DNA from 2 places in the Actinocorallia longicatena genome. Region 2 is predicted to be linked to the other one. Evidence: predicted binding sites of a transcription regulator. Region 2 holds the regulator's gene; the other holds the start of a gene.
What was found. Region 2 encodes HspR, which represses chaperone genes until heat shock. Its sites were predicted from a motif close to ANTTGAGTCNNNNNGACTCAANT; they were not measured.
Positions count from the first base shown of each region.

Region 1: lon (endopeptidase La) is a predicted target of HspR. The motif match lies at 2,320-2,342, and genes of this name have one in related genera.

Region 1 covers NZ_BAAAUV010000045.1:8,431-24,194, forward strand. Annotated here, with positions in the region: gene lon (endopeptidase La) at 1-2,296, opposite strand, end outside; gene ABD785_RS39165 (DUF3817 domain-containing protein) at 2,680-2,991, opposite strand; gene ABD785_RS39170 (hypothetical protein) at 3,001-3,354, opposite strand; gene ABD785_RS39175 (glycosyltransferase) at 3,376-4,470, opposite strand; gene ABD785_RS39180 (DUF2334 domain-containing protein) at 4,467-5,231, opposite strand; gene ABD785_RS39185 (glycosyltransferase family 4 protein) at 5,200-6,321, opposite strand; gene ABD785_RS39190 (MFS transporter) at 6,475-7,719, shown strand; gene ABD785_RS39195 (TetR/AcrR family transcriptional regulator) at 7,740-8,327, opposite strand; gene ddaH (dimethylargininase) at 8,396-9,256, opposite strand; gene ABD785_RS39205 (oxidoreductase) at 9,356-10,255, opposite strand; gene ABD785_RS39210 (glutathione peroxidase) at 10,357-10,842, opposite strand; gene ABD785_RS39215 (hypothetical protein) at 10,910-11,065, opposite strand; gene ABD785_RS39220 (hypothetical protein) at 11,448-11,606, opposite strand; gene ABD785_RS39225 (LCP family protein) at 11,712-12,746, opposite strand; gene ABD785_RS39230 (ABC transporter ATP-binding protein) at 12,892-14,805, shown strand; gene ABD785_RS39235 (AAA family ATPase) at 14,897-15,764, shown strand, end outside.
Region 2 covers NZ_BAAAUV010000031.1:44,000-59,763, forward strand. Annotated here, with positions in the region: gene ABD785_RS35545 (hypothetical protein) at 1-432, opposite strand, end outside; gene ABD785_RS35550 (TetR/AcrR family transcriptional regulator) at 429-1,046, opposite strand; gene ABD785_RS35555 (hypothetical protein) at 1,186-1,938, shown strand; gene ABD785_RS35560 (hypothetical protein) at 2,022-2,411, shown strand; gene ABD785_RS35565 (hypothetical protein) at 2,556-2,723, opposite strand; gene clpB (ATP-dependent chaperone ClpB) at 3,137-5,728, opposite strand; gene ABD785_RS35575 (heat shock protein transcriptional repressor HspR) at 6,026-6,457, opposite strand; gene dnaJ (molecular chaperone DnaJ) at 6,457-7,617, opposite strand; gene grpE (nucleotide exchange factor GrpE) at 7,709-8,284, opposite strand; gene dnaK (molecular chaperone DnaK) at 8,281-10,119, opposite strand; gene ABD785_RS35595 (response regulator) at 10,446-11,138, shown strand; gene ABD785_RS35600 (sensor histidine kinase) at 11,144-12,898, shown strand; gene ABD785_RS35605 (RNA polymerase sigma factor) at 12,976-13,533, shown strand; gene ABD785_RS35610 (CU044_5270 family protein) at 13,530-14,405, shown strand; gene alr (alanine racemase) at 14,524-15,630, shown strand; gene ABD785_RS35620 (D-alanine--D-alanine ligase family protein) at 15,627-15,764, shown strand, end outside.

The DNA.
Region 1 (15,764 bases), on a different contig from region 2:
CCGGGTGGACCTCCAGTTCCGCGAGGACCTCGGCCGGGACGTCGTCCAGGTCGGGCTCGTTGCGCTTGGGGATGAGGACGGTCCTGATCCCGGCGCGGTGGGCGGCCAGCAGCTTCTGCTTGACGCCGCCGATCGGCAGGACGCGGCCCGTCAGGGAGACCTCGCCGGTCATGGCGACGTCGCCGCGGACCGGCCGGCCCGACAGGAGCGAGGCCAGGGCGGTGGTCATCGTCACGCCCGCGGAGGGGCCGTCCTTGGGAACGGCTCCGGCGGGAACGTGCACGTGGACGCCACGGTCCTTCAGGTCGCCGACGGGGAGCTCCAGCTCCGCGCCGTGCGAGCGCAGGTAGGACAGCGCGATCCTGGCCGACTCCTTCATGACGTCGCCGAGCTGGCCGGTGAGGGTCACCCCGGTGTCGCCGGTCTCGGGATCGGCGAGGGACGCCTCGACGTACAGGACGTCGCCGCCCGCGCCGGTCACGGCCAGGCCGGTCGCGACGCCGGGGACCGAGGTGCGCCGCTCGTTCTCCTCCAGCGACGCCTCCGGGGTGAACCGGGGGCGGCCCAGGTAGTCCTTCAGGTCGCCGATGACGACCGGCAGGGACTCCTGCTCCAGCGCGACCTTCGCCGTCACCTTCCGCAGGACCCGGGCGATCGACCGCTCCAGCGACCGGACACCCGCCTCCCGGGTGTACTCCCCGGCGATCAGCCGCAGCGCCTCCTCGGGGAAGACGACGTCGCCCGGCTCCAGGCCCGCCTTGTCGAACTGGCGGGGCAGGAGGTGGTCGCGGGCGATCGTGACCTTCTCGTCCTCGGTGTAGCCGTCGAGGGAGACGAGCTCCATGCGGTCGAGCAGCGGGCCCGGAATGGTATCCAGGGAGTTGGCCGTCGCCAGGAACAGCACGTCGGACAGGTCGAGCTCGACCTCGAGGTAGTGGTCGCGGAAGGTGTGGTTCTGCGCGGGGTCGAGGACCTCGAGCAGGGCTGCGGTCGGGTCGCCCCGGTAGTCGGCGCCGACCTTGTCGATCTCGTCCAGCAGGACGACCGGGTTCATCGAACCGGACTCCTTGATCGCCCGGACGATGCGGCCGGGCAGCGCCCCGACGTAGGTGCGACGGTGGCCGCGGATCTCGGCCTCGTCCCTGACGCCGCCGAGCGCGACGCGCACGAAGCTGCGGCCCATCGCGCGGGCGACGGACTCCCCGAGCGAGGTCTTGCCCACTCCGGGCGGTCCGACGAGGGCGAGGACGGCCCCCGACCGGCGTCCGCCGACGACGCCCAGGCCCCGCTCGCCGCGCCGCTTGCGCACGGCCAGGTACTCGACGATCCGCTCCTTCACGTCGTCGAGGCCGGCGTGGTCGGCGTCGAGGATCTCGCGGGCGCCCTTGATGTCGTAGGAGTCCTCGGACCGCTCGTTCCAGGGGATCTCCAGGACGGTGTCGAGCCAGGTGCGGATCCAGCCGCCCTCGGGTGAGGCGTCGCTGGCGCGCTCGAGCTTGTCGACCTCCTTGAGCGCCGCCTTCTCGACCTTCTCGGGAAGGTCCGCGGCCTCGATGCGGGCGCGGTAGTCCTCCTCCTCGCCCTCGCTGTCGCCGTTGAGCTCCGACAGCTCCTTGCGGACGGCCTTGAGCTGCTGGCGGAGCAGGAACTCGCGCTGCTGCTGGTCGATGCCCTCCTGGACGTCCTTGCGGATGGTCTCGGCGACGTCGAGCTCGGCGAGGTGGTCGCGAGCCCAGCCGATGACCCGGGTCAGCCGCTCGACGACGTCCGGGGTCTCGAGGATCTGGATCTTCTGCTCGACGGTCAGGTAGGGCGCGTAGCCGGACTGGTCGGCCAGCAGCGACGGGTCGTCGATCTGCTGGACGATGTCGACGAGCTGCCAGGCACCGCGGTGCTGGAGGATCGCCTGCACCAGGCCCTTGTACTCCTTGACCAGGTCGGCGGTGTCCGCGGCCTTGGGGATCTCGACGGTCTCGCCCTCGACCCACAGCGCGGCGCCGGGACCGGTGGTCCCCGTTCCGATCTTCACCCGGGTGGTCGCGCGGACCACGGCACCGGGCTCGCCGCCGGGCAGCCGTCCCTCCTGCTCGACGACCGCGAGCACGCCGTAGGCGGCGTACCGCCCGTCGACGCGCGGGACCAGCAGGACCCTGGGCTTGCCGGACGCGCGCCCGGCGCGCGCCGCCTCGATGGCCGCGCGGACCTCACCGTCGGCGAGCTCCAGCGGGACGACCATCCCGGGCAGGACGACCGTGTCGTCCAGCGGCAGCACCGGCACCGTCAGCGTCTCACTCATGTCCTGCTCCTAAGAATCACGTTTCTTGAGTCACTTGCACTCAACAAACGTGCTCCCGATCCATTCCATCCCCGCGTTCGCTCTGAGCGATCGACACGGAGCCGGACCATCGGGCACACACCGTGACGACGCCTGCCGGCACCCGTTCAAAGAAAGGCGCTTGACCTGCGTTTACCCCCGCTTGACCAGCGGGTACTCAAGGTCACGAGATGGTGACGCAAAGTGAACGGAGGGCCGCCCCGGTGAACCACCGCCCGGCTCACGGCCGCCGGCGCCCGGCCGGGGCGCGGGAAGGGGCCGCCATCCCCTGATCTGATGACGCGCTGACGCATACGCCAGACCCCTGAAGCGGGCCCGAGGCCATCTGCCTCGGGCCTGTTTTCTCAGGCTTGGAGCGGGACGGCCGACCGGGCGTCCGCGACGATCCGCTTCTCGACGAAGAAGGTGAGGCCCGGCACGATCCCGGCGAGGGCGATGAGGAGCATCCGCTTGGGCTCCCAGCCGGCCCGGCGCCACACGTCGAACCCGGCCGCCAGGTAGATCATGTAGAACAGCCCGTGGATCGGCGCGACGATCCCGGCCAGGGTCGGATCGTCGATCGGCGTGTACTTCATGATCATGCCGACGGTCAGCAGCACCAGGAGGACGCCGACGATGTAGGCGATGATCCGGAATCGGTTGACGGCAGCTTCCACGGGTCTTCCTTAGCGGCGCTGGGAGTTGAGGCGGGCGAGGTAACGGTTGTAGGCGGCGAGGTCGGGGTTCTCCGCCTCGGCCGCCTTGATCTTCTCCATCTCGCTGAGCGGACGGACGTTCTCGGCCTGTTCGGGCACCTCGGCACCGGTGCCGACGCCCTTGAGCTCGTCGCGGATCATCTTCACCCACATGACGACCACGAAGATCGAGAACAGCGGCCATTCGAAGGTGTAGCCCCAGCTCCGGGCATTACCGCCCTGGGCACGGGCGAGCTGCCACCACCCGAAGGCCAGGAAGGCCCCGAACAGGGTGATCGCAATGGCGTGGATGCCCAGCCAGGCGGGAGTGAAGAACCGTCGCACGGGAACGAGGTTACCGCCGCCTCAGCGGATTTCGCCCGCACCCCCCGCGTGCACGGCCAGCATGCCGGAAACGGCCGCGCTCCAGGGGTAGTGCTCGGCCCGCGCCCTGGCCGCGGCGGTCCGTTCGGGCCCCGGCCTGGCCAGGATCCGTTCGACGCCGTCGGCGAGGCACCGGCCCGTCGCGGGGACGGCCACCCCCGCCCCGGCCACGAGCAGTTCGCCCGCCGCTCCCCTGTCCGCGGCGACGACGGGCGTCCCGCAGGCCAGGGCCTCCAGGACGGCGAGCCCGAACGATTCGATCGGGCAGGTGGCGAGCGCCACGTCGGCGGCCGCCAGCAGCCGGGCGACATCTTCGCGCGAGCCGAGGTGCCCGTGGAAGGTGACGGGCAGCCCGCGGGCGGCGGACCGCATGGCGGGGCCGAGTTCGCCGTCGCCGATCACGTCGAGCCGCACGTCCAGGCCCCGGGCGACGAGTTCCCTGACGGCCGCCAGCGCGAGTCCCGGCCGTTTCTCCTTCGACAGCCGTCCGAGCTGCACCAGCCGTGCCTGCCGGGCGGCGATCCTCGGGTACGGCCGGAACGTGCCGAGATCCACGCCGAGCGGGACCCGGTGCACCTCGGCCGCGCCGACCCGCCGGAACTCCTCGGCGGCGTAGTCGGAGGTGACGACGATCGCGTCGAACTCGGCGACCAGCCTGCGGTTCCACCAGTCGGCGCCGCGTTCCAGCGGCATCCAGCGCGGCAGCCGGGGCGCGAGGATGGCGTCGATCCGCTCGTGGGAGAACAGGACGGACCGCACGCCCCTCCCCCGGGCCCAGCGGGCGGCGACGGCCAGCGTGGCCTTGTCCGACACCTCGATGACGTCGGGTCGCACCCGTTCCAGGACGCGCAGCACCGGCCGGGGGTCGAGCACGAACCGGTAGCCGGGCGCCACCGAGGGCCCCGGGACGGTGATCACCGTCCCCATCTCGGTGTCCCTCCGGGTGAAGGCCTTGCCGGGGAAGACCAGGACGCGTTCGTGCCCCGCGGCCGCGTAACCGCGGCCGAGGGCGTCCACGGCCGTCCGCAGCCCGCCGGACACCGGGCTGTAGAGGTTGGCGAGCTGCACGATCCTCATCGTGCGGAGGTCACCAGGGCCTCGTAGGTGACCGGGCGGGCCCCCGCCGACAGGGCGTGCCCGATCGAGGCGAGCGCCGCCTCGCGCAGCCCGGGACGGCCCAGGTCGGCCGGGTGCAGGGCGATCCGGAACGGCCTGCGGGTGCGGGCGAACAGCCGCGAGGCCTGGACCATGAGCCGGGCGCCGGTCCGCTCGCCGCGCCCGCCCGGCCGGTGCGACAGCGCGGGCATTCTCAGGGCCCGGCCGCCGCCGAGATCATGGACGGCCGCCTGGCTGGTCCAGTAGGTGAAGCCCAGGCCGTCCAGGGCGGCCCTGGTGCCGGGCGAGGCGAGCCAGCCGGGCGGGGTGAACCCGGTGACCGGCAGGCCCGCGGCGGTGAGGACGGCGAGCCCCGCCTCCAGCCGCCGCCGGGCCTCGTCCTCACCGAGGGCGCAGAACTCCCCCGCCCCGCGGGCCATGATCTGGTTCACCCGCTGCCGCCAGGGAGGCCCGCCGGGCACGCCCACATGGGTGAACCCGTGCAGCGACGCCTCGTGGCCGCGGTCGCGCGCCCGCCGGATCGCGGCGGCGGTGCCGGGGTCGTCGGCGAGGGAGGGGCCGCCGGCGAAGGCCGAGGGGATGACCAGGAGCGTCGCCGGGACGCCCAGGGCGTCCAGGTCGCCGAGCCACGCGGCCGTCTCGGGAAGCGTGGCCGGGGCCACGTCGTGGACCGAGACGACCAGAGTGAACTCAGGCGGCGCGGTGGCGGGCGGCGGAGCCATAGATGACCTCGGAGTAGTGGGCGAGGAGCTGGTCGCAGACGGCCTCCCAGGTGCGGGGGCGCACCGAGGGGAGGGCTCCCGCGGCCAGCCGGGCGCGCATGGCGTCGTCGGTGACGAGCGTGGTGACGGCGGCGCGCAGGGACGTGCCGTCGGACGGGGGGAACAACAGCCCGTTGACGCCGGGCCTGACCAGGTCGAGCGGGCCTCCGGCGGCCGGGGCGACCACCGGGACGCCGGAGGCCAGCGCCTCCTGGACGGCCTGGCAGAAGGTCTCGTTCGCCCCGGTGTGGACGAACACGTCGAGGGAGGCGACGATCTCCGAGAGCTCGCCGCCGGTCCGGAAGCCGAGGAAGACCGCCTCGGGCAGGAGCCCGCGCAGCCGCCGTTCGGCGGGCCCGTCCCCGACGACGACCAGCCGGGATCCCGGCACCCCGACCAGCCGGGTCAGCAGTTCGACCTGCTTCTCCGGTGCGATCCGGCCGACGTAGCCGATCAGTTTCTCTCCGGCGGGGGCGAGCCTGGCGCGCAGTTCGGCCGACCGGTGCCGGGGGTGGAAGGCCGTCTGGTCGACGCCCCTGCCCCACAGCTCCAGCCGGGGGAAACCCTGCTCCTCCAGCTCCCGGAAGGTGGGCGAGGACGGGACGAGCGTCCGGTCGGCCCTGGCGTGGACGCGCCGCAGCCAGGACCAGAGCATCGCGTCGGTCCCCCGGAAGCCGTAGCGGCGGAAGAACCCGGCGAGGTCGGTCTGGAAGACCGCGACCGAGGGGATGCCGAGCCTGCGCGCCGCGGTGGCGCCGGCCGCGCCGAGCACCACCGGGGAGGCCAGGTGGACGACGTCCGGCCGGAACGCGCGGAGCGCGTTCTCGACCTGCCGGCCGGGAACCCCGACGACGAAGGACTTGTAGACGGGCAGGGCTACGCCCGGGACCAGCTTCACCGGGAATCCGGCATAGCTGTCCGGGCCGGGTGCGGGGGCGACGACCAGCGCCTCATGCCCGCGTGCGGCCAGGTGATCAAGGATCCGGCAGACCGAGTTGGTCACGCCGTTCACCCGGGGCAGGAACGACTCCGCCACGATTGCGACCTTCACGGCCGTGACGTTGACGCCCCGGAGCGACCGCCGGACCGCACCCTGGAACCGTCACGGAAAACAGGAAACGAACAATGGCGCCGAGTGGATCAGCACATCTATGCTGACGTGCACTTATCCCGCTAAACGCAACTAAGGGCGACGATGGCTTCCGTGCGATCCGGGCAGCAGTGGACGGCGCAGCAGGCGCACTACCGGGTGGCCGTACAGCGTCGGGTGCTGTCGGTGCTCACCGCGACGCAGGTGGTGGGCGGGATCGGGGTGGGCGTCGGAGTCGCGGCGGGCACCCTGGTGGCCAAGCACATGTCCGGCAGCGACGCGATCGGCGGGCTCGCCCAGACGAGCGCCGTGCTCGGGGCCGCGCTGGTCGCGGTGCCCGCCGCGCGGCTGGCCGCCTCCCGCGGCAGGCGGGCGGCGATCACGTTCGCCTACGGCTGCGGCCTGCTCGGCGCGCTGATCGCGACGATCGCGGTCAGCGCGGGGTCCTGGCCGCTGCTCCTGGCCGGGCTGCTGTTCTTCGGCGGCGGGAGCGCGGCGAACCTCGCGGCCCGCTACTCGGCGACCGACCTGTCGCGGCCGGGGCACTCCGCCCGCGACCTGAGCATCGTGGTGTGGGCGACGACCGGCGGCTCGGTGGCGGGCCCCCTTCTGGCCGGGCGGGCGGACGACTTCGGCGGCCACACGGGCGTCTACCTCGTGGCCGCCCTGGCGTTCCTGCTGGCGACCGGCGGGGTCTTCACCGGGCTGCGTCCCGACCCGCTCCAGGTGGCGCATCTGGGCAGCGACCGCGGGGAGATCGCTCCTGAGCGGTCGATGCGCGCGGCCTGGACGGTCCTGCGGCAGTCGCCGAGCGCCGGGATAGCGGTCGCGGCGATCGTGGTCAGCCACACCTCGATGGTGGCGCTGATGTCGATGACGCCGGTCCATCTCGACCACGGCGGCGCGAGCCTCGACGCGGTCGGGGTGGTGATCAGCCTGCACATCGCGGGCATGTACGCCCTCTCCCCGCTGGTCGGCTGGCTGGCCGACCAGTTCGGGCACGTCCCCGTGCTGCTGCTGGGAATGATCCTCATCGTCTGCGCGGCACTGGTGGCGGGCACGGCGGACGAGCACGCGCTCGTCCAGCTCAGCCTGGCGCTGATGCTGCTGGGCGTCGGCTGGTCGTGCGGGCTGGTCGCGGGTTCTGCACTGCTGACCGAGTCGGTTCCCGTCGATCTCCGGCCCTCGGTCCAGGGCCTGTCGGACCTGCTGATGAACGGCGGGGCGGCGCTCGGCGGCCTGGTCGCGGGGGTGATCGTCTCCACGCTGTCCTACGCGGCGCTGGCGGGGCTGCTGATCCTTCTGGCCCTTCCGATGGGCACGGCCCTGGTGTTCGCCCGGCGCGTCCAGGAGGCCTGACCGCGCCGCCGCCCGGCGGGTCAGCCGCCGTCGCCCGTGAGCCCGGCGAGCGCCTGGTCGACGACGGTGGCGGCGATCTGTTCACGGGCCCCGGGGTCGCGCTCGGCGAGCGCGGCCGCCGTCTCGATCATGCCCTGGACGAGGGCGGCGCGCAGCCGGGGCGCGGGGACCCCGGCCGCCTCCAGCGCCCCGGTGAGCGGGGCCAGCAGCCGGGTGTGGCCCGCCCGGATGCGGGCGCGGGCCGGTTCGGCGCGGGCGTGCTCGACCAGGCGGGTCGCGGCGGCGTGACGGCCGTCGCTCACCGCCTCGAAGTGGACCGCCACATAGGCCTCGATCTTGCCGCGCAGCTCCCCCGCCCCGCCGATCGCTTCGGTCAGGGCCGCAGCCCAGTCCGGGAGCTCCTCCTCGAGGATCGCGGCGACCAGGTCGTCCCGGGATCCGAAGTACTCGTACAGGCTCGGCCGGGAGAGCCCGACCCGGCGCGACAGTGCCGCCAGCGACAGTGCCTCGAGGCCCTCCTCGGCGACCAGGGTCCGGCCGGCGTCGAGCAGGACGCGCAGCTGCCGTGCCCGGTGCTCGGCCACCGTCGGTTCAGTGATCTTCGGCACCCCGACATCCTACGATCTTGACCTCCCGATGGGATGAAGAAGATCACAGGTCACGAGAAGCCTTCAGATCAGTGCGTCTGGGCCCGGATCTCCAGGGTGCAGCACTTGGGGCCGCCGCCGGCCTTGCGGAGCTCGGTCAGGTCGACCGGGTGCACGGTGTAGCCGCGGGTGCGGAGCTCGGCGATGAGGCCGGTGGCCTCGGCGTTGATGACGACGTTCGCGCCGTCGCAGACGGCGTTGAGGCCGAGGACGGTCGCGTCCTCCTCGGTGGCCAGGACGGCGTCGGGGAACAGGGTGCGCAGGACCCGGAGGCTGCCCTCGGAGAACGCGCCGGGGAAGTAGCAGACGTTCCCGTGGCCGAGGTCGAACAGCGCGGTGTCCAGGTGGTAGAAGCGCGGGTCGACGAGCTGGAGGGTGACGACCGGCAGGCCGAGGAACTCCTGGGCCTCCTTGTGCGCGTCGATGCTGGTGCGGAAGCCCGTCCCGGCGAGGATCATCCGGTCGAGGGTGAGGAAGTCGCCCTCGCCCTCGTTGGTGAAGGTGGGGGTCATGACGTCGCCGAAGCCGTTGGCGCGGAACCACGCCTCGTAGGCGGGGCCCTCGGCCTGGCGCTCGGCGAAGGCGAAGGAGGCGCCGTAGACGCGTCCGCGCACGACCGTGGCTCCGTTGGCGGCGAACACCATGTCGGGCAGGCCGGGCTCGGGGTCGATCAGGCTGACCTCGTGCCCGAGCGACAGGTAGGCGGCCCGCAGCGCCTCCCACTGGGCGACGGCCGTCTCCGCGCTGGCCCCGGCGTCGGGGTCCATCCACGGATTGATCGCATAGGTGACGGCGAAGTGCGAGGGCCGGCACATCAGGTAGTGCCGGCGGGTCGGGCCGAGCTTCCCGGCCGAGGAGACCGCGGCGGGCTCGAGAACAGAGGAGGTCATGCGGAGAAGCCTAGAAACTGCAGGTCAGCGATCCAATGTGCCGATCATGCGTCCGGCCCGCGGATCGTTGCGTGATCAGCGGGCCGGGTGGAGATTCGTTCAGCCGAAGCGCACGCCGGTCAGTTCGGCGGAGCGGTCCCACAGTTTCGCGGCCATCGCCTGGTCCCTGCCGCGCGGGCTGAGGAAGCCCTTGACGGGCGCGCCCCGCATCATGAAGCGGGGGCCGTAGATCTCACCGCTCCTCGCCGCGGGGTCGAGCGCCGCCCGGACGGTCGGCAGGGCGCCCGCCGCGTCGGACTGGGCGAACAGGAAGCCGCCGATCGCGTAGTTGATCGCCTCGATCCGGCTGCCGGTCTGGGCGACGGCGGAGGCCATCAGCTCGGTCCTGGCGTAGCCGGGGTGGGCGACCACGCTGACCAGCCGGGGTTCGCGGCGGCCCAGCTCGGCGGAGAACAGCAGGTTGGCCAGCTTGGCCTGGCCGTAGGCGGCCATCTTGCCGTACTTCTTCTCGCTCATGAGGTCGTCCAGCCGGATCTTTCCCCAGAACGAGGCGGTGCTGCCGACCGTCACGACCCTCGCCCCGGACCGCTCCAGCAGGGCGGGGAGCAGCAGCCCGGTGAGGGCGAAGTGGCCGAGGTGGTTGGTGCCGAGCTGCATCTCGAAGCCGTCGGCGGTCTCGGCGCGCGGGATCGCCATGACGCCCGCGTTGTTGATCAGGAGGTCGAGCGGCTCCTTGACCTGCGCGGCGGCGAAGTCGCGCACCGACTGCAGCGAGGACAGGTCGAGGGCGGCGAGCGAGACCGCCGCGCCGGGCGAGGCGTCCTTGATCCGCTGGAGGGCGGCCTCTCCCCGTCCGGGGTTGCGGCAGGCCAGGACCACCTCGGCCCCGGCTGCCGCGAACCGCAGCGCGGCGTGGTAGCCGATGCCGCTGTTGGCACCGGTGACGATCACCCGCTTGCCGTTCAGGTCGGGGATGTCCGCCGTCGTCCAGCCGCCCATGCCAGGCCTTCCCTCAGAGAAATGTGAGGGTGAATTTAGACCGATCATGTAACAGCGGCAATGTGGTGCATATCACCGTATCGTCTCGGCCTTGATCGCCGTCAGGCGGGCAGGGCCTTCTCCACGGCGGCGACGAGGGTGTCGTCGTCGGGCTCGGTCTGCGGCGAGAACCGCGTGACCGTGCCGTCCGGGGAGATGAGGAACTTCTCGAAGTTCCAGCGGATGTCGCCGGAGTGGCCCGTGGCGTCGGCGACGTCCACCAGCACACGGTAGAGGGGGTGGCGGTCCGGCCCGTTCACCTCGATCTTCTCGGTGAGCGGGAACGTCACGCCGTAGGTGGAGGAACAGAAGGTCGCGATCTCCTCGGCGGAGCCGGGCTCCTGGCCGAGGAACTGGTTGCAGGGAACGCCCAGCACGGTGAAGCCGCGGGAGGCGTAGGCCTCCTGGAGGCGTTCGAGGCCGGCGTACTGGGGGGTGAGGCCGCACTTGGAGGCGACGTTCACCACCAGTACGGCCTTGCCCTGGTACTGGGCCAGGTCGGCCGGTCCCCCCTGAAGGGACTCGATGTCCACGTTGAGAGCACTCATGCCGTGATCTTACGAGTCCCGTCCGGGCACGGCGTCGTCGCCGTGCCCGCTTCGGTGCTTCCCGAGCTCAGGTACCCAGGGTGTTGACGAACATCGCGAGCTGCGTGCCGGCGTCACCGACCGCGGCGAACGCGTTGTTCACCACCTGCGCTGCAGCTTTCGGCTGGCTGAGCAGGTAGAAGATGACGAAGGCAATCGCCACATAGCGGACGTTCTTGTTCATCAGGCGCCGTCCCTCTTGTTACGCAGTGACACACTGACCCGATTCAGTTGTGCCCACCAGTTGGATGCCCGCAAAGAGACCTTTGTGTGGCCCCATCGCCACGATGTATGCCCATCGTAAGACGTCGCCGCACGTGGCAGGAGCCCAGTAGCCACAAGGGTTTTCGCGCTCATGCGATCCGCTGGCGGCGCAGGCGCCCTGACCTCGGGAAAGACCAGGCGGGAGGGGTTGGACAGTCGTCTCGTTCGCGGTGGATCGAGACGACACAGAACACTCCCGGCATGACATTCTCGGGGCAATTTGCACGGAGCGTGACCACACTCGGACATGCCGAAAAACCCCCGGCGCCGTTTGGCGACGGGGGTCCTGCGTTCGGGTGGAGCTACGGGATCGCGCTCGTCATGAACGTCGACACGGAGTCGGCCGCACCGCCGAGACCGTTGAGAGTTCCCTGGACGACGCTTGCGGCGCCGTCGGGACGATTGACGACGTACCAGACGAGGAACGCGATGCTGGCCCACTTGAGGTACTTCTTCATCATTTCGACCCCTACCACGCTAGGTTCACACTCAGTCACCCAGAGTGATTCCCCGTGGACGTGCCAGGGTGGACATCGCCGAACGTAAAGATTTACTTGAGACGTTGTTTAGCTGATCCCCGCGGGGATCGGTTTGTCGGCCTTGAGCGCGTTGAACAGTTGCTGGGACTTCGTCCGGTCCCAGTTGATGTAGGAGCCCGAGGCGGCGCTGCTGCCGAAGCTCCCGAACGGGACGCTCAGCGTCTTGCCCTCGCCGCCGGAGACCCCGCGCATCGCCAGCATCATCCGGCTGAGGTCGTACAGGTCGTCGCCGTCGTCGACGGTGAAGTTGCCGCTGGCGTTGTAGGCCAGCGGGATGCTCCGGAACGGGTTGAGCAGGGTGCCGGGCGAGGACGCCTTGCTGATCAGGGCGGAGAAGAACTCCCGCTGGTGCTTGACCCGCTCGAGGTCGCCCTGGGCGAACTTGCGGGTGCGCACGTAGCCGAGGGCGTCGGTGCCCTTGAGGTTCTGGCAGCCGGCCTTCAGGTCGATGCCCGCCTTGGGGTCCTTCACCGGGGACTTCACGCACAGCTTGACGCCGCCGACCGCGTCGACCACGCCGACGAAGCCGTTGAAGCCGATCTCGGCGTAGTGGTCGATGTGGATGCCGGTGGCCTTCTCCACCGTCTGGACCAGCAGCGGCGAGCCGCCGAAGGCGTAGGCGGCGTTGATCTTGTCGTTGCCGTGGCCGGGGATCGCGACGTAGGAGTCGCGCGGAATGCTCAGCAGCGTGGTGCCGCCGTCGCCGTAGTGCAGCAGCATGATCGAGTCGGTGCGCTTGCCCTCGGCGCTGCCGGTCCGCAGCCGCTTCTTGTCGGCCTTGGAAAGGCCCTTGCGGCTGTCGGAGCCGACGATGAGCCAGTTGGTGCCCGGGGTGTCTCCGATCCTGCCGGAGTAGCCCGCGAGCGCCTTCTCGTGCTGCAGGCGGCCGTTGAGCGTGAAGTAGCCGGCGACGAACGCGACCAGGAGCACGAGCACCAGGAGCAGCGGGATCCTCCAGAACCACTTGCGGCGGTCACGGGAGGCCGGCGGCCTGTGGGGAAAGTCCGGTGTGGTCGGCGCGAACTGGGGCGCCATGTGCCTCACTCCATCCTGGTCGGTCATGCTTTATACGCTATGAGACGACATCTCCCGGCGCGTCGTTCTTCCGAATCAACTCTCTTCCGCTCGCACGTACGAGACGACACGAAAAACGTCGTACTGCGGGGTGACACTGGCGGAGCGGGTGTCATCCAGGGTCGGGAGGGACATGCGGCCGAAACGGCTGTTCAGACGCGCACGGAAAACAAGGGTTCCGCTGGAGGACGAGCTCCCGAAGCTCGTGCAGAACCGCTGGATCGTCCATGCGAGCGAGCTCGCGGAGACGAAGGTCACACAGGTCGCGCGGCGGCTGCCCGCGCTGATCTCCCAGTCGCTGCGGCTGGCCTGGCAGGCCAACCGGCGCGACACCGCCACCACGATCGGCCTCAACCTCGTGGCCGGTGTGTTCACCACCTTCGGCCTGCTGGCCACGACCGGGGTGCTCAACGCCCTGTTCGCCGCCGGGCCCACCCCCGACAAGGTGCGCGGCGCCCTGCCGGCGCTGGCGCTCGTCGCGGTCGCCTACACCGCCCAGGGGGCGCTCAGGACCGGGGCGGGCTGGGCCCAGGCCCGGCTCGAGCCGCAGATCGAACAGGTCGTGGAGATGCGCCTGTACGAGCTCACCACCTCGGTGCAGCTCGCCGCGCTCGACGACTCGGAGTTCCTGGACGAGCTGAACCGGGCGCGCAGCCGGGGGATCATGTCGGCCAGCTCGGTCGTGCTCTACACCGTCGACGTGCTCACGGGCCTGGTCGGGCTCGTCGCGGCGGCGGGGGCGCTGGGCGTGCTGCATCCGATCCTGCTGCCGCTGCTGATCCTGACGGCCGTCCCGGAGGCGTGGGCGGCGATGCGGGCGGCCCGGATGCGCTACAACGTCCAGCTCGAGCTGTCGGCGTCGCGGCGGCGCCGGTGGATCCTCGCCGAATTGATGACCAACCGGAACCAGGCGGCCGAGGTCCGCTCGTTCACCGTCCGCGACATGCTGCTCGGCCAGTACGGCAGGCTGGCCAGGAACGAGCGGGACGTCGAGCTCGACGTGACCCGGCGGATGACCTACGCCAGGGCCGCGGGCGAGGCCCTGCAGGGGGTCGCGACCGCTCTGGTCTACCTCGCGCTGGGTGTGCTGCTGTGGCGCGGGGTGATGCCGCTGGCCGTCGCGGGGACGGCGGTGCTGGCGATCCGCACCGGCAAGAGCTCCCTGGCCAACCTCGTCTACGCCGTCAACCGCACCTACGAGGAGGGCTTGTACTTCGGCGACTACCTGGAGTTCTGCGCCTCGGCGAGCGGGCGCGGCCCGGCCAGGACCGACGAGCTGCTCGTCCCGCCGCGGCACTTCTCCACCATCGTCGCCGACGAGGTGACCTTCACCTATCCGGGCGCCGACTCCCCCGCGCTCAACGGGGTCAGCGTGGAGCTGCGGCAGGGCGAGGTGATCGCGCTGGTCGGCGAGAACGGATCGGGCAAGACCACCCTGGCCAAGATCCTCGCCGGCCTGTACGACCCGGACTCCGGCGAGGTCCGCTGGGACGACGTGTCGCTGTGGCGGGTCGACCCCGACGTGCTGCGCGAACGGATCGCCGTGATCGCCCAGGACCACACGCACTGGCCGATGACGGCCCGCCAGAACGTGATCATGGGCCGTCCCGACGTCGACGAGCTCGTCGATCTGGCGATCGCGGCGTCCGGGGCGGATGAGGTGCTGGCCGAACTGAAGCACGGCTACGACACCCTGCTGGACAAGCGGTTCTTCGACGGCGCGGAGCTGTCGGGCGGCCAGTGGCAGCGGCTGGCGGCGGCGCGCGGCTTCTACCGCGACGAGCCCCTGCTGATCTGCGACGAGCCGTCGGCGGCCCTCGACGCCCGCGCCGAGCACGCCCTGTTCGAGCGGATCAGAGCGCACGCCGACGGCCGGACCGTCCTGCTGATCACCCACCGGCTGGCCTCGGTCCGGCACGCCGACCGGGTCTACGTCCTCGACCACGGGAAGGTGGTGGAACACGGCACCCATGACCAGCTGATGGCGGCCGACGGCCTGTACGCCGATCTCTACGGCCTCCAGGCCTCGGCCTACCGGACGGCCTGATCACGGTGAACCGCAGGAGTCCCGGCCGGGCGGTGCGGCGCGGAGCCGTCGCCTTCCGGCCGGGTCGCGGCGCGGCGTTAGGGTTGGAGACATGACCGCCCCCCGACTTCCCGAACATCTCGAACTGCTGGTCACCGACGAGCCGGTCTTCGATCTCTACTCCCACGGAACTCCCTGGCGGGTCCCGGACGGGCTGCTGGAGGAGATGAAGGACCGGGCGATGACGTTCAGCCGCGACCCCCGCGCGGCCGAGCTGAAACGGACCCTCAGCGGTTTCTACGCCTCGGACGCCTCGGTTCTCGGCGCGGAGATGTGGTCGCTGCTGACCTTCATGCTGGGGGCGTCGGCGATCCGGTCGGGCACGCGCGGCGACGTCGATTACGAGCTGCTGCTGGACTTCCTGGCCAGCCCGGAGCCGGCCGTCCGGGACACGACCGCGTGGTTCACCCAGTCGGGCCGGTGGCGGCCGCCGGCGCTGTGGATGACCGACCCGGCGGGCGAGGACCGCGAGAAGCGGGCGCTGATGTACGCCCTCGGCCGCGAGGCCCTGGACGTCTTCGAGGGGCTGGAGCCGCTGGAGCCCCGGCGGCGGGCGCTGATCACCCTGTTCGACCGGCAGGACCCCGAGGCCGATCTGGCGCGTCCGCTGGGCGAGCTGGAGCAGCTCTGGGCCGACCGCGCCGACGAGGAGATCCTCACCGCGCTGCCGGAGCTGATGGGCACCGTCGGCTATCTGCGGTGGGCCGTCGAGGGCTTCACCGCCGTCCACGAGCGGCTGTCCTCGGTCGTCCCGAACGAGGACGTCGAGCTGGCGCTCGCCCGGGTGCTGCTGCAGGCCGCCCAGGTGCAGGCGCCGGCCGATCTCGCCCTGGCCGCCGGGGCGGGCCGCTACGAGTCGATCGGCGCGCGGATGGACGCGCTGCGCGAGACCTGGGCGGTGGAGCCCTGGCAGCACGAGA
Region 2 (15,764 bases):
GACCGCGAGGACGGGAGGCAGGAGCGTGCAGGCGATCGTGGCCGCGAGGATCCAGCGGAGACGGCCTCGGGGGAGCCGGTCGATCCGGCGGGCCGCACCGGTGCCGGCGGACACGATCCGGGCGTAGCCGACGAACAGGGCGACGACCGCGGCGACGCAGGGGACGGCGAGGAGCCTCACCGGGCCCTCGCCCCACAGGAGGCCGAACGTCAGGGCCCAGAGGCCGTAGGCGAGGACCAGGGTGACGAACGCCAGCGCGACCAGGCCCGCCCAGTAGCCGACGACCATGCTGAACAGGGACATCCGCTCGTGCGGCTCGTCGCTCCCGTGCCAGGTCAGGCAGACCGGGCAGCGGGAGACCGGGCAGCGGGAGACCGGGTCGGCCGTGACCGGCGGGACGGGCAGGACGTCCGGGGCGGGTTCGCCGGTCATCGGGTCTTCCTCCGGAGCCGGCCGCGGATGGCCAGGCGGGCGACGGGGCCGAGATCCTCGAGGGCCGTGAGGAGGTGGCCGAGCTGTTCGAGGGAGGCCACGGCCCGGTCGGCGCCCTCCCGGTCGACCCCCTCGTAGAGGTCGAGGCCGACGAAGGCGGCGGTGACGGCCCGGGCGAGGCCTCCGACGTCGACGAACTCGGCGAGGGGCGTCGACGCCAGGACCCGGGTGAGGACGGCCTCGATCTCCGTCGTCCACAGGGCGAGGCCGGTGGCCGTCGCGGGGGCCAGCTCGGGGCTGACCTGGCTGCCGGCCAGGAGCTGGGCGAGCATGGCGAGGTCGGCGCGCTCGTCGGCGCGGATCCGGCGGCCGAGCTCCAGGAGCCCGGTCAGCGAGCGGACCCGGTCGAACCGCTCGCGGTAGGCGCCGACCTGCTCACGGGCGCCGTGCTCGCAGGCCGCCGTCAGCAGCCCGTGGACGCTCCCGAAATGGTGGAAGACCAGCGCCTGGTTGACTCCGGCGGCACCGGCGATGGCGCGTGCGGAAGCGCCCGCGATCCCCCGCTCCCGCAGCGTCTCCAGCGCTCCGGCCAGGAGCTTCTCCTTGGTCGTCATGCCGCCCCTCCTGGTTTGAGCGATCGCTCAAGGCGCACTCTAGTACGAGATTGAGCAATCGCTCAATTCGGGGTACTCGGGGGTGATTTGAGTACTTTCGCGGTGTTGGCTCGGAGGGCGTGCGGCGCAGAATCGCGGTATGAAGCAAGGGGAGCGCGCGGCGCTCGCGTATCTGGTGGCGGCCCTGTTCTCGGCTGCGGGCTGGGCCGCATGGCTGGGCTGGGACCAGGAGTACGACGTCCGGCCCGACGGCGGGACCGAGGGTCCCTACCAGCCGTGGCAGGTCGTCGGCCTGGTTCTGACGCTCGGCGTGGTGGTGGTGCTGTCGTCCTGGCGGCTCCACGGTCCCGGGACCGTCGCGGGGACGGCGACCGGGCTCGCGGTGGCCTCCTTCAGGGACTGGTCCGACGACGACTCGGGCCTGTTCATCGTGGGCGTGATGATGATCACTGTCGGGGCGCTCGCCGTCTCCGGTCTCGCCGCCCTCGTGGTGAGCGCCGTGGCCCGGGGCACCGGCCCGCAGGCCCGTGCGGCAGGGGCCTCGCGGCCCCGGGCCGCCTCACCGGTGCGCACGGCGGCCGAGGTGACCGCGGCGCTGCTGGGCTCGATCGTGCTGTGGTTCTCCTGGCACCTGGTCTGGTTCGACGGCCCGTGGGCGACGTTCGCGTGGGAGGCTCTGGGAAGCGTGCTCGCCGGAACCGCCGCGGCGGCGCTGGCGGTCCGGGCGGGCCGGCTCGCCCCCTCGCTCTCGGGCGTGCTCGCCGGAACTGCCCTCACCGGGCTCTCCCTGCCGGGCCTGCTCCTGCTGCCGGCGGTCGCGGCCACCGCCCTGGCCGTCCGGAAGGTCCTCGACCGCCGGAACCGGGCTCATCCGGCCGGCCCCGGCCGTTGACCACTGCGGGCGGGGCGGGGTTCGAAGACGACGAGCGGGGTTCGAAGACGACTATGGGGCGAAAATCCGGGAAAGGGGCGGGCGTGCACAGGCTGGGGCGTGAGGTGGCGTGGTTCGCGCTGGTGGCGGGGGTCGCCGCGGTGGCATGGACGGGGTGGCTCGCGGTACCCGTCACCGGGGTGGAGGAGTTCTGGTCGCGGAACCTCGCCGGGGTCGTGGTGGCGGGGGCGGCGACCGGGCTGCTGTGGGCGCGGACGGGGCTGGCCGCGGGGCCGCTCGCCGGGCTCGCCCTCGGGACGGGGTACGCGGCGACGGCGGCCTGGCGGTACGACCCGGGCTGGCAGAGCGAGGAGATGGCGCTGTGGCGGGCGGGGGTGGCGCTCCTGGTCGTCGCGGCGCTGGTCGCCACGGTGGCAGGCCGATGGACGATCGGGTTCGCCGGGCGGGTCATCCAGGACCGTTTCAGCGCGTGACCGTGGCTGCGCCGGTCGTGCCCGCGGGGTCGCGGTCTCGGGGTCTCGGTCTCGGGGTCGTGGTCGCGGATCTGCCCGGTGGTGGGGAGGGCGGCCGGCCCCCGATGGAGACCGGCCGCTGCGAAGGCGGGCGACCCGGGCGGGTCAGCGACCGCCGCGGTTGTTCATCTGACGGGTCGGCATCTGCCGGGCGTTGCGGTGGCCCAGGGTGCGGGCGGCTGCGGTGTACCTCTGGTCGGTGCCCTTCAGGGCGCCTTTCCTGCCGTGCTTCTTGCCCTTTTCGAGGGCGGGGACTTCGCGGTTTTCACGCATGCGGAAAGCACCTCCGTGACGTACTGAATTCGGCCGTGGAATGGCCGTGAGAAAAGGCGGCGTGAGCCGTTGAAAGGGATGAACGCGAGCCTGGACGCGGACCTTGCGTGGTGCCGGAGCGGAGGGACCTGCCCGTCGGGACGGGTGGCGCGAGCCTGGAGGTTCCTGAAACGGCGGTGCCCGGCGCCGGAAGGCGTCGAGTCGTGCGAGGTCAGGGGCTGGTTCGCAAGAAGGGAGCGGGGCGCGTCGCACGCGTGGTGCGAGGGGCCGCTGTGCTCAACCGGTAAGGATCAGATCTCCATGTGCTGAACAGTACCACCGGAATGGCGGGTTCTGTCAACACTCTTCGCCCGAATTATTTCGAGAAGGAAAAGGCCCGCCGGGCGGCGGGCCTTTTCTCTCGGCTTGGGCCGCTACTTGGCGAGCGGCACCTTGGAATGGACGGTCAGCTTGTCGGCCTGGGCGTCGAGGTCGACGACCACCTCGGAGCCGTCGCGGATCGAGCCCGACAGCAGCGCCCTGGCGAGCTGGTCGCCGATGGCCGTCTGGACGAGCCGCCGCAGCGGGCGCGCCCCGTAGACCGGGTCGAAGCCGGTCAGGGAGAGCCAGTCGCGGGCAGCCGGGGTGACGGTCAGCCGGAGCTGGCGGTCGGCGAGCCGCCGGGCCAGCCGGTCGACCTGGAGGTCGACGATCTGGCTGAGCTCCTCGGCGCCGAGGGCGTCGAAGATGATGACGTCGTCGAGGCGGTTGATGAACTCCGGCTTGAAGTTCGCCCGGACGGTCTTCATGACCGCCTCGTGCCGGGCCGCCTCACCGAGCGCCGGGTCGACCAGGAACTGGGAGCCCAGGTTGGAGGTGAGGATCAGGATCGTGTTCCGGAAGTCGACCGTGCGGCCCTGGCCGTCGGTGAGCCTGCCGTCGTCGAGGACCTGGAGGAGGATGTCGAAGACCTCCGGGTGGGCCTTCTCGACCTCGTCCAGCAGCACCACGCTGTACGGGCGCCGGCGGACGGCCTCGGTGAGCTGACCGCCCTCCTCGTAGCCGACATAGCCGGGAGGGGCACCGACCAGCCGGGCCACGGAGTGCTTCTCCGCGTACTCCGACATGTCGATCCGGGTCATCGCCCGCTCGTCGTCGAACAGGAAGTCCGCGAGGGCCTTGGCCAGCTCGGTCTTGCCGACACCGGTCGGGCCGAGGAACAGGAACGAGCCCGTCGGGCGGTCGGGATCGGCGACCCCGGCACGGGTGCGCCTGACCGCGTCCGACACCGCCGCGACGGCCTTCTTCTGGCCGATGAGGCGGCGGCCGAGCTCGTCCTCCATGCGGAGCAGCTTGGCGGTCTCACCCTCCATCAGCCGTCCGGCGGGGACGCCCGTCCAGGCCGACACGACATCGGCGACGTCGTCGGGCCCGACCTCCTCCTTGACCATCGCGCCGCGCGACTCGGCGGCGTCCGAGGCGGCCTCGATGTCCTTCTCCAGGGTCGGGATCTCGCCGTAGAGGAGCCGCGAGGAGGTCTCGAAGTCGCCCTCGCGCTGGGCGCGCTCGGCGAGGCTGCGCAGGTCGTCGAGCTTCTTCTTCAGCTCACCGACCCGGTTCAGACCGGCCTTCTCCTGCTCCCACCGGCCGACCAGGGCGTTCAGGGTCTCCTGCTTGTCGGCCAGATCGGCGCGCAGCTTCTCCAGCCGGTAGCGGGAGGCGTCGTCGGACTCCTTGGCGAGCGCGAGCTCCTCCATCTTCATCCGGTCGACGGTCCGCTGCAGCTCGTCGATCTCGACGGGCCGCGAGTCGATCTCCATGCGGAGCCGGGACGCGGCCTCGTCGACCAGGTCGATGGCCTTGTCGGGCAGGAAGCGGGAGGTGATGTAGCGGTCCGACAGGGTGGCCGCCGCGACCAGCGCCGAGTCGGAGATCTGCACCTGGTGGTGGGCCTCGTAGCGGCCCTTGAGCCCGCGCAGGATCGCGATCGTGTCCTCGACCGACGGCTCGCCGACCAGCACCTGCTGGAAGCGGCGCTCCAGCGCGGGGTCCTTCTCGATGCGCTCGCGGTACTCGTCCAGCGTGGTCGCGCCGATCATGCGCAGCTCGCCGCGGGCCAGCATGGGCTTGAGCATGTTGCCCGCGTCCATCGCGCCCTCTCCCGCGCCCGCGCCGACCATGGTGTGCAGCTCGTCGATGAAGGTGATGACCTGGCCGTCGGACTGCTTGATCTCGTTGAGGACGGCCTTGAGCCGCTCCTCGAACTCACCGCGGAACTTCGCCCCCGCGACCATCGCCGACAGGTCCAGGGAGATCAGCCGCTTGTCGCGCAGCGACTCCGGCACGTCCCCCGCCACGATCCGCTGGGCGAGGCCCTCCACGACGGCCGTCTTGCCGACGCCGGGCTCGCCGATCAGCACCGGGTTGTTCTTGGTCCGCCGCGAGAGCACCTGGACGGTCCGCCGGATCTCGGCGTCACGGCCGATGACCGGGTCGAGCTTGCCCTCGCGGGCCGCCTCGGTGAGGTCGACGCCGTACTTCTCCAGCGCCTGGAAGGTGTCCTCGGGGTTGTCCGAGGTCACCCGGCCGTGCCCGCGGACCTTCTCGAACGCCTCGACCAGCGCGTCGGCGGTCACCCCCGCGTTCTTCAGCAGCGTGGCGGCCTGCCCGCCGTCGGCGGCGAGCCCCACCAGCAGATGCTCGGTCGAGACGTACTCGTCCTGGAGCTGCCGGGCCCGGGAGGCCGCGGTGTTCAGGGCGGCGAGCAGCGGCCGCGACGTCTGCGGTGCCGCGACGGTCGATCCCGACGCCTTGGGCAGCCCGGCGATCGCCTCCTCGGTCCGCCGCCTGAGCGCCACGGGATCGGCGCCGACCGCCTCCAGCAGCGGGATCGTCGTGCCGTCCTGCTGGGCGAGCAGCGCGGCCAGCAGATGCACCGGCTCGACCTGCGGGCTCCCCTCGGAGGCCGCCCGCCGAACCGCCACCGAGACCGCGTCCTGGCTCTTGTTCGTCAGCTTGTAGTCCATTTCCCAACCCCCTCAACGGATGTCCCCAGGCTGTGTACGGCCCGGTCCTGCTGTGCGTTCGGTCCCGCCCGCCCCGGACGGCGCGGAAGGTCCGCTTCCCGGGCGCGCCCCGGCGGCGCCCGCCTTCTCGGCGACGACGATGAGGCGGGACGACCCGATGACGGGCAGCGGAGAAGACCGTCATGTCGTGCCGCCGCCCGGCCGTGTCGCCGTCTCCGGCCGTGCGGTGCCGGTGGTGCGGTGCCGGTGGTGCGGTGCCGGTGGTGCGGTGCCGGTCGTGCCCGGCGGTGGTGTTCGTCAGTGGTCGCGCTGGCGCCAGAGGATCACGCCGGTCTGGCGGATCGGGACCAGCTCGGCGCCGGTGGACGGCGCGTCGGGCCGGCGCTGGGCAAGCCTCGCGGCGACCGCGCGGGTCGACTCCAGTTCCGTGCCGAGCTCGTCGACCAGCCGGCGCAGGGCCAGCAGCTCGTGGGCCAGGTCGTCGTTGGCCCGCTGGAGCTCGAGGATCTTCTGGATGCCCGCGAGGTTGATGCCCTCCTCCTGGGAGAGCCGCTGGATCTCGCGGAGCTGCACGATGTCGCGCATCGAGTACCGGCGGCCGCGCCCGGTGGCCCGGCCGGGTGAGACCAGGCCGAGCCGGTCGTAGGTGCGCAGGGTCTGCGGGTGGAGTCCCGACAACTGCGCCGCGATCGAGATGACGTAGACAGGTGTGTCGTCGGGGAGGTCCATCAGCCCTCCTTGGCTTGTTCGACCAGGGTGTCGCGGAGCTCATCGCCCCTGTGGCTGTCGGCGAAACGCTTCAGCGCCTCGCGTTCCGAGTCGCTCAGCTTCTGCGGGACCTGCACCTCGAGGGTGACCAGCAGGTCTCCCCTGGTGCCGTCGCGGCGAGGCGCGCCCTTGCCGCGCACCCGCAGCACCCGGCCGTTCGGGGTGCCCTCGGGGATGCGCATCTTCACCGGCGGGGCGCCGTGCACCGGGACGAAGATCTCGGCGCCGAGCGCCGCCTCGGGGAAGGTCACCGGGACGTGCACCGTCAGGTTGTCGCCGTCGCGGCCGAACACCGGATGGGCCGTCACCTTCAGCTTGACCAGCAGGTCGCCGGCGGGACCTGAGTTCTCGCCCGGAGCGCCCTTGCCCTTCAGCCGGATCGTCTGGCCGTCCTTCACCCCGGCCGGGATGCGGGCCTGGATCGTGCGGTGCCCGACGGCGCGGCCGGAGCCGTGGCAGGTGGGGCAGGGATCGTCGACGACCATCCCGCGGCCGTGGCAGTGGTGGCACGGCTCGGCGAAACCGAACCCGCCCATGTTCTTGGTCTCCTGACCGGTGCCGTCGCAGTACGGGCAGACGCGCGGGAGCGTGCCCGCCTTCGCACCGGTGCCGCGGCAGGTCGCGCAGGGAGCCTCGGACGACAGCCGCAGCGGGACCGTGATGCCCTTGAGCGCCTCGGTGAACGACAGCGTGACCTCGGACTCGACGTCCTGGCCGCGCCGGGGCCGCCTCGTGGTCGAGGAGGTGCCGCGGGCCGTGCCGCTGCCCCGCCCGAACAGCCCGCCGAACAGGTCGCCGAGCCGCTCGCCCGTCCCACCCTGCTGGGGCTGGCCGAACAGGTCGTTCAGGTCGAAGCCCTGCGGTCCGCCGCCGCCGCGGAACGAGCCGCCGTGCGAGCGGATCTCGTCGTACTCCTTGCGGCGCTTGTCGTCGGACAGGACGTCGTAGGCCTCGGAGATCTCCTTGAACTTCTCCTCGGCCTCGGTGTCGCCCTTGTTGGTGTCGGGGTGGTACTTGCGGGCGAGCTTCCGGTAGGACTTCTTGATCTCGTCCTGGGTGGCGGTCTTGGCGACACCGAGGGACTTGTAATAGTCCTTCTCCAGGTAGTCCTTGGTGCTCACCGGCGTCCCTTCAATGCCTGTACGTGGGCCCCCGGGACCAGGTCCCGGGGGCGGTACTGCTCACTACTGTCTGCTGCCAGGATCGAGAATCCTAGGCCGGACCGGCCACGACCACACGGGCGGGGCGGAGGATCCGCTCCCCGATGCGGTAGCCCGGCTGGTAGATCTCCAGCACGCTCTCCTCCGCGACCTCCGGAGAGGGCACGTGGGTGAGCGCCTCGTGGACGTTCGGGTCGAACGGCTCGCCGACCGTCCCGAACTTCTCGAGCCCCAGCTTGCCGAGCGCCGTCTCCAGCGACTCGCCGACCGACTTGAACGGCCCGACCAGCTCGTCGTGCTCACGGGCCTTGTCGATGCTGTCGAGCACCGGCAGGAGGTCCGCGAGGACGGAACCCGTCGCGTAGTCCTTGGCGGCCGCCTGCTCGCGCAGGGCCCGCTTCCGGTAGTTCTGGTACTCGGCCTGCACGCGCTGCAGGTCGGCGGTGCGCTCGTCGAGCTGAGCCTGGAGCTGGCCGCCGGCCGCCTCGAACTCCGCCTCGAACCCCTCGACCGCCGGGCCCGCCGCGGGCTCCTCGGCGCCTTCCGGCGCGGGAACCCGCAGCTCGCCCGTCTCAGGGTCGATGCGCCGCGAGTCGCGGATCACCGGCTCATCCTGAGAGTTCGTCACTTGCCGTCCTCATCGATGATCTCTGCGTCGACCACTTCGTCGTCCTGGTCCTGCTGCGGGGCGGACTGGTCGTCGCCCGGAGCCGCACCGGAACCGTCGGCCTGCTGCTGCGCGTAGAGCGCGGCGCCCAGCTTCTGGGACGACTGCGCGAGCTTCTCCGCCGAGGCCTTGATGACGTCGGTGTCGGTGCCCTCGAGGTCCTTGCGGACCTCGGCGATGCCGTCGAGGACCTCCTTCTTCAGGTCCTCGGGAAGCTTGTCGTCGTTCTCCTTGACGAACTTCTCGGTGGAGTAGGTGAGGGTCTCCGCCTGGTTGCGGATCTCCGCGTTCTCCTTGACCTTGCGGTCCTCCTCGGCGTACTGCTCGGCCTCGCGCATCATGCGCTCGATGTCGTCCTTCGGCAGCGCGGAGCCGCCGGAGATGACCATCGACTGCTCCTTGCCGGTGCCGGTGTCCTTCGCCGAGACGTTCACGATGCCGTTGGCGTCGATGTCGAAGGTGACCTCGATCTGCGGGACGCCGCGCGGCGCCGGCGGCAGGCCGGTCAGCTGGAAGGTGCCCAGCTTCTTGTTGTACGCCGCGATCTCGCGCTCGCCCTGGTAGACCTGGATCTCCACGGACGGCTGGTTGTCGTCGGCCGTGGTGAAGGTCTCCGACCGCTTGGTCGGGATCGTGGTGTTGCGCTCGATGATCTTGGTGAAGATCCCGCCCTTGGTCTCGATGCCCAGCGACAGCGGGGTCACGTCGAGCAGCAGGACGTCCTTGACCTCGCCCTTGAGCACACCGGCCTGGAGGGCGGCGCCGACGGCGACGACCTCGTCCGGGTTGACGCCCTTGTTGGGCTCCTTGCCGGCCAGTTCCTTGACCAGCTCGGACACGGCGGGCATGCGGGTGGAGCCACCCACCATGACGACGTGGTCGATCTCCTTGACGGTGATCCCGGCGTCGCGCACGACGTTCTGGAACGGAGCCTTGCAGCGCTCGAGCAGGTCGGCGGTGAGCCGCTGGAACTCGGCGCGCGTGAGCTTCTCGTCCAGGTGCAGCGGGCCCTCGGCGGACGCGGTGATGTAGGGCAGGTTGATCGTGGTCTCAGCGGACTGGGACAGCTCGATCTTCGCCTTCTCACCGGCCTCGCGCAGCCGCTGGAGCGCCATCTTGTCCTTGGACAGGTCGACGCCGTGGGCGTTCTTGAACTTGGTGACCAGCCAGTCGACGACCTTGTTGTCCCAGTCGTCGCCACCGAGGTGGTTGTCACCGGAGGTCGCCTTGACCTCCACGACGCCGTCGCCGACTTCGAGCAGCGAGACGTCGAAGGTGCCGCCACCGAGGTCGAAGACGAGGATGGTGGCCTCGCCCTCCTTCTCCAGGTGGTAGGCGAGGGCGGCCGAGGTCGGCTCGTTGATGATGCGCAGGACGTTGAGGCCCGCGATCTGGCCGGCCTCCTTGGTGGACTGCCGCTGGTGGTCGCTGAAGTACGCCGGAACCGTGATCACCGCGTCGGTGACCGGCTCGCCGAGGTAGGCCTCCGCGTCCCGCTTCAGCTTCTGCAGCACGAACGCGCTGATCTGCTGCGGGTTGAAGTCCTTGTCGTCGATCTTCACCTTCCAGTCGGTGCCGATCTCTCGCTTCACCGAGCGGATGGTGCGGTCCACGTTGGTGACGGCCTGGCGCTTGGCCACCTCACCCACGAGGACTTCGCCGTTCTTCGCGAAGGCGACGACGGACGGCGTGGTCCGCGACCCCTCCGCGTTGGCGATAACGGTGGGCTCGCCGCCCTCCAGAATCGCGACGACCGAGTTGGTCGTCCCGAGGTCGATTCCGACCGCACGTGCCATCGTTCGCTTCCTCCGTCTACTGGGATCTCTACTGCCACCACTATGCCGCCGTGGGCGTCCTGGTGTCAAATCAGTTGAGTCTGGTCGGCTCAACTTTATTGCCGCCCGTAGGGCAGAACGCCTGAGCGTACGGCAACGTGCCCGTCCGCGGGTGAAGATGACCTACCCCGCCCGGTCGGCTACGGAACGCGACCGAGGGGACTTAGGGGGCATATCCCCCGGCTCTTCCGGCCGGCTCTTTCCGTTCAGGTGGTGGCGCGCATCGGGCACACTTGCTGTTCCGGACGCCCCGATGACGGTCCGGGGAGGCCGCGGCCCCTGAGGAGGTGGACGCCATCGGAGCACGGATCATCGTCGCCGAGGACGATCCCGGCCAGGCCGAGCTGGTCAGGCGCTACCTCGAACGCGACGGTCACGACGTGGTCGTGGTCCACGACGGATCGGCGGCGCTGAGCGAGTTCTTCCGGCGCGCACCCGACCTCCTGGTCCTCGACGTCATGATGCCCCAGGTCGACGGCCTCGACGTCTGCCGGGAGATCCGCCGGACCTCGGAGATCCCCGTGGTCATGCTCACGGCCCGCTCGACCGAGGCGGACGTCCTGCTGGGCCTCGATCTCGGCGCCGACGACTACCTCGTCAAGCCGTTCAGCCCGAGGGAGCTGGCCGCCCGGGTCCGCACGGTCCTGCGCCGCTCCCGGCCGAGGGAGGTCGTGACCCGCCGGATGAACGCCGGTGATCTCGTCCTCGACCTGGACCGGCACGAGGTCACCAGGGCCGGGGCCCCGATCGAGGTCACCCCCGCGGAATTCCGGCTGCTCACCGTGCTCGCGGGCACCCCCGGACGGGTCTACACGCGCTCCCAGCTGCTGGAGCACGTCACGGGGATGGGCAAGTACATCACCGAGCGCACGATCGACGCGCACATGCGGAACCTGCGCAAGAAGGTCGAGCGCGACCCGCACCGCCCCGCCCTGCTGGTCACCGTCTACGGGGTCGGCTACAAGTTCGCCGACGTCTGACGCCGATGTTCAACAACGTCGCCGTCAGGCTGCTGGCCGTCATGGTCGTCGTCGCGACGGCCTCGATCGCGGCGACCGCCTGGCTGGCCTCGGCGACGACCTCCAACGCCATGCGGCGGCTGCAGAACCAGACCATCGAGGGCGACGCCAAGATCTACGCGGCGCTGCTGGAGTTCGCGGCGACCCACAAGGACTGGAAGGACGTCGGGGAGACCCTGGAGGGCCTGACCGAGGAGTCGGGCCGCCGGATCACCCTGGTGACCAAGAACGGCGAGAAGGTCGGCGACACCGGGTCGGGCTCGGGGCGTCCGGCGAGCCCGTCGGCCGAGATCGATCCGCTGAACGTCAACACCGGGCTGGCGCCCAACGCCTCCAAGGAGGGCATCGACAACCGGATCATGGGGCCGTTCCGGGTGACCGACGCGGAGTACAAGGACATGCTGCGCAACGCCTACCTGGCGACGGAGTGCACCAAGGTCAACCGGGCCGACGGCTCCCCGTTCAAGATCGTCAGCGATCCGTTCGACGGCCGTCCCATGATCACCGGTGATCAGGAGAGCATGGAGCAGTTGCGGGCCGCGGCCTGCTACCCGCCCAGCCTCACCCAGCGGACGGGCAGCCAGAAGCCGGCGTTCGCGAAATGGAAGTCCCTCGCCCTGCGTTGCATGCGCAAGGAGGGCCTGAAGAATCCGCACGTCGACGCCGAGTACCGGATGCCGGGCTCGGACCTGACCTTCGTCAACCTCGGCCGCGACCTGGACGTGCGGGGCAACTCCGATCCCGAGACGGCCCACGCCTGCGTCGTCTCCTCCCGCCGCGAGATGCTCACCCCCTACACCGCCGAGCCCGCCCTGCTCTACCTGGGCGGGGAGCCGCCGGGCCTGGCGGACATCGGACGCCGGAAGACGTTCATGGTCGCGACCCTGGTCTTCTTCGTGACGGTCGGCGCCGCCTGGCTGGCCGCCCGCAGGCTGACCCAGCCGATCCGCACCCTGACCGCGGCCACCGCCCGGATGGGGGCGGGCGACCACACGGTGCGCGTCCCGGTCTCGTCCGGGGACGAGCTCGGCCGGCTCGGCGCCTCCTTCAACACGATGGCCGAGGAGCTCGAACGCAACGAACGCCAGCGGCAGGACGTCGTCAGCGACGTCGCCCACGAGCTGCGCACCCCGCTGGCCAACATCAGCGGCTGGCTGGAGGCGGCCGAGGACGGCGTGGCCGATCTCGACAAGGACCTGATCGCCTATCTGATGGGCGAGTCACAGACCCTCCAGCGGCTCGTCAACGACCTCCAGGACCTGGCGCTGGCCGAGGCGGGCCGGCTCACCCTCCACCCGGAGGAACTGTCGCTGGCCGCGCTGCTCGACCAGGTCGCGACCGCCCACCGGCCGCGCGCCGAGGACGTCGCGATCCTGGTCGAGGCGGAGCCCGTCACGCTGACCGCCGATCCGGTGCGGTTGCGCCAGGCCGTCGGCAACCTCGTCGGCAACGCCCTGCGCCACACCGCCCCCGGCGGCACCGTCACCCTGACCGGCACCCCGTACGGGATCTCGGTCGCCGACACCGGCTCCGGCATCTCCTCGGAGAACCTCCCGCACGTCTTCGACCGCTTCTGGCGCGCCGACCGCTCCCGCACCCGCTCCACCGGCGGCAGCGGCCTGGGCCTGGCCATCACCAAGCAGCTCGTCGAGGCCCACGGCTACACGATCACCGTCACCAGCCGCCTGGGCGAGGGCAGCACCTTCACGATCCACCTCTAGGAACCGGGCCGGGAAAGCGATCCGGGGTTCGGGCGAAGGAGGGGTGTAAGCCGTCCGAGGACAGGGAGGTGCCGCGCATGCCGCAGGCGCTCGACGGGCTGACCGACGCGCAGCTCGTCGCCGGGTTCCGAGAGGATCCCGGCCGCTTCACCGAGGTGTACGACCGCTACTTCCATGACGTCCACCGCTACGTGGCCGGCCGCCTGGACGTCCAGGAGGCCGACGATCTGGCCGCCGAGACGTTCCTGACGGCCTTCCGGCTCCGCGACCGGTTCGATCCCGCCCGCGGCGGCCTGCGGCCGTGGCTGTTCGGGATCGCGACCCATCTGGTCGCCCGGCACCGCCGCAAGGAGACCCGGCACTACCGGGCGCTGGCCAGGACCGGGGTGGCGCCCCCGGAGGACGGCCACGAGAACAGGGTCGTCGCGGCCGTCGCCGCGGGGGCCGCCTATCCCGGGCTGGCCCGCGCTCTCGCCGAGCTCAACCAGGGCGAACGGGACGTTCTGCTGCTGCTGGCGCTCGCCCAGCTCAGCCACGAGGAGATCGCCGCCGCCCTCGGCATCTCCTACGGGACCGTCGGCTCCCGCCTCAGCCGCGCCCGCAAGAAGCTCCGTGACCTCCTGGAGGACCGATGAACGACCTCGACCGGATCACCGCGACCCTCGCCAAGCCGGAGGCCTCCGAGCGGTCCTTCGCCGCGGGCCGCGCCCGCCTCGAGCGCGAGATCCACCGCTCCCGCCGTCCCCGCCTGGTCCTCTGGACGGCCGGAGCGGTCGGGCTCGGCGCCGTCGCGGCGGCCGCCCTGGTCGCGGCGGCCTCGATCGGCGCGACCAAGGCCGCAGACCTCAGCGCCCGTCCCGTCCTGATGGCGGCCGCCTCGACCGCAGAGACCACGCCGCCCGTCACCGGCAGGTACTGGTACACCGACACCGGCTGGGCCGTGAAGGGGACGGTCTCCGGCAAGAAGATGCGCCCGCGGTCCGGCACCACCAGGATCTGGGTGGACCGCGCCGACCACGCCTGGATCGCCCAGGACGGCGGCAAGCCCGTCGAGTCCAAGGGCTGGACCTTCAACCTGTGCGACAAGTCCGTGCGCTTCGCCGACATCCAGGCGCTCCCCACCGACCCCGCCGCCCTGCGCGCGAAGATGACCGACGCGATGAAGAACAACGACGACGGCCCCGTCCCCGCCGCCGACCAGGACCGGTTCGTCACCGGCTGCATGGCCGACCTGCTCTACTCGCTGCCCGCCCCCGCCAAGGTCAGGGCGGCGGCCTTCCGCTCCCTGGCCGCGATGCCCGAGTCGCGCGATCTCGGCACCAGGAAGGACGGTCTGGGCCGCTCCGGGAAGGGCCTCCTGATCGACAACGGCGCCGTCAAGACCACGCTGATCATCGATCCGAGGACCTCCACGGTCCTGGAGCACGTCCTGGTCGCGTCCGGGATCAAGTCCGTCGAGCAGCGCTACACCGTCAGGACGGCCGCCTGGACCGACCGCCTCGGCTGAGCCCGGCACCTCAGCCGCAGGTCGTAGAAGGCGACCTCCCGTCACCCGGCAGGCTGACGGGAGGTCGCTTCGTGAGACGGATGTAAAGGTCCCTGCCCGCTCAATAGCGTCGTCGGTCATGCGGTTGAGCGAAGCGGGGGTGGACCTCGGGGCGGTGACGGCGAACGCGCGGGTGATCACGGAGGCCGCCGCGGGCGCCGAGGTCATGGCCGTCGTGAAGGCCGACGGCTTCGGGCACGGGGCCGTCGAGGTGGCGGGGGCCGCGCTCGCCGGGGGCGCGACCCGGCTCGGGGTGACCTCGGTCGAGGAAGGGCTCCGGCTGCGGGCCGCCGGGATCACGGCACCCGTTCTGAGCTGGCTGCATGCCCCGTTCCAGCGCTTCGACGACGCCCTGCGCGCCCACATCGAGCTGTCCGCGGTGTCGGCGGGCCATCTGCGGGCGATAGCCGAGGCCGCGGAGCGCACCGGGACGATCGCGAAGGTCCACCTCAAGGTGGACACCGGTCTCTCGCGCAACGGAGCCCCCGCCGCCGCCTGGGAGAGCCTGGTCGCGACGGCCGGAAGGCTCCCGGGGATCGAGGTGCGGGGGATCTGGTCGCATCTCGCCGGGGACGAGCCCGAGGGGGTCACGACCGGTGAGCAGATCGCCAGGTTCGACGAGGCGCTGCGCGTCGCGGCGAAGCTCGGGGTCCGGCCCCGCTACCGGCATCTCGCCAACTCCGCCGCCGCGCTGGACGCCCCCGCCACCCACTACGACCTGGTCAGAGCGGGAATCGGGCTTTACGGGATCGAGCCGGTGCCGGGCCGCCGCCACGGGCTGCGCCCCGCGATGACCCTCACGGCCCGGTTGCTGCTGACCAAGACCGTCCCGGCCGGTACCGGCGTCTCCTACGGTCACGACCATCGCACCGACCGCGAGACCCTGCTCGGGCTCGTCCCGCTCGGCTACGCCGACGGCGTCCCCCGCCCCGCCTCGGGACGCGCCGAGGTCTGGGTGCGCGGAGAACGCAGGCCCGTCGCCGGGCGGATCGCGATGGACCAGTTCATGGTCGACCTCGGCGGCCTCGACGCCACCCACGGCGACGAGGTCGTCCTGTTCGGCCCCGGCGACCGCGGCGAGCCGACGGCCGCCGACTGGGCCGCCTGGGCCGGGACCAACCCCCACGAGATTCTCACCGGCGTGGGGCCCAGGGTCCCGCGCCACCACCATCGGGAGGACCCATGAAGATTTCCGTCGCCGTGCTGTCGGGCGGCCCGAGCGGGGAGCACGAGGTCTCCCGGGCCTCGGGGAAGGCGATCCGCGACCATCTCGACCCCGGCCGATACGACGTCGTGGAGATCGTCTGGGGCCGCGACGGC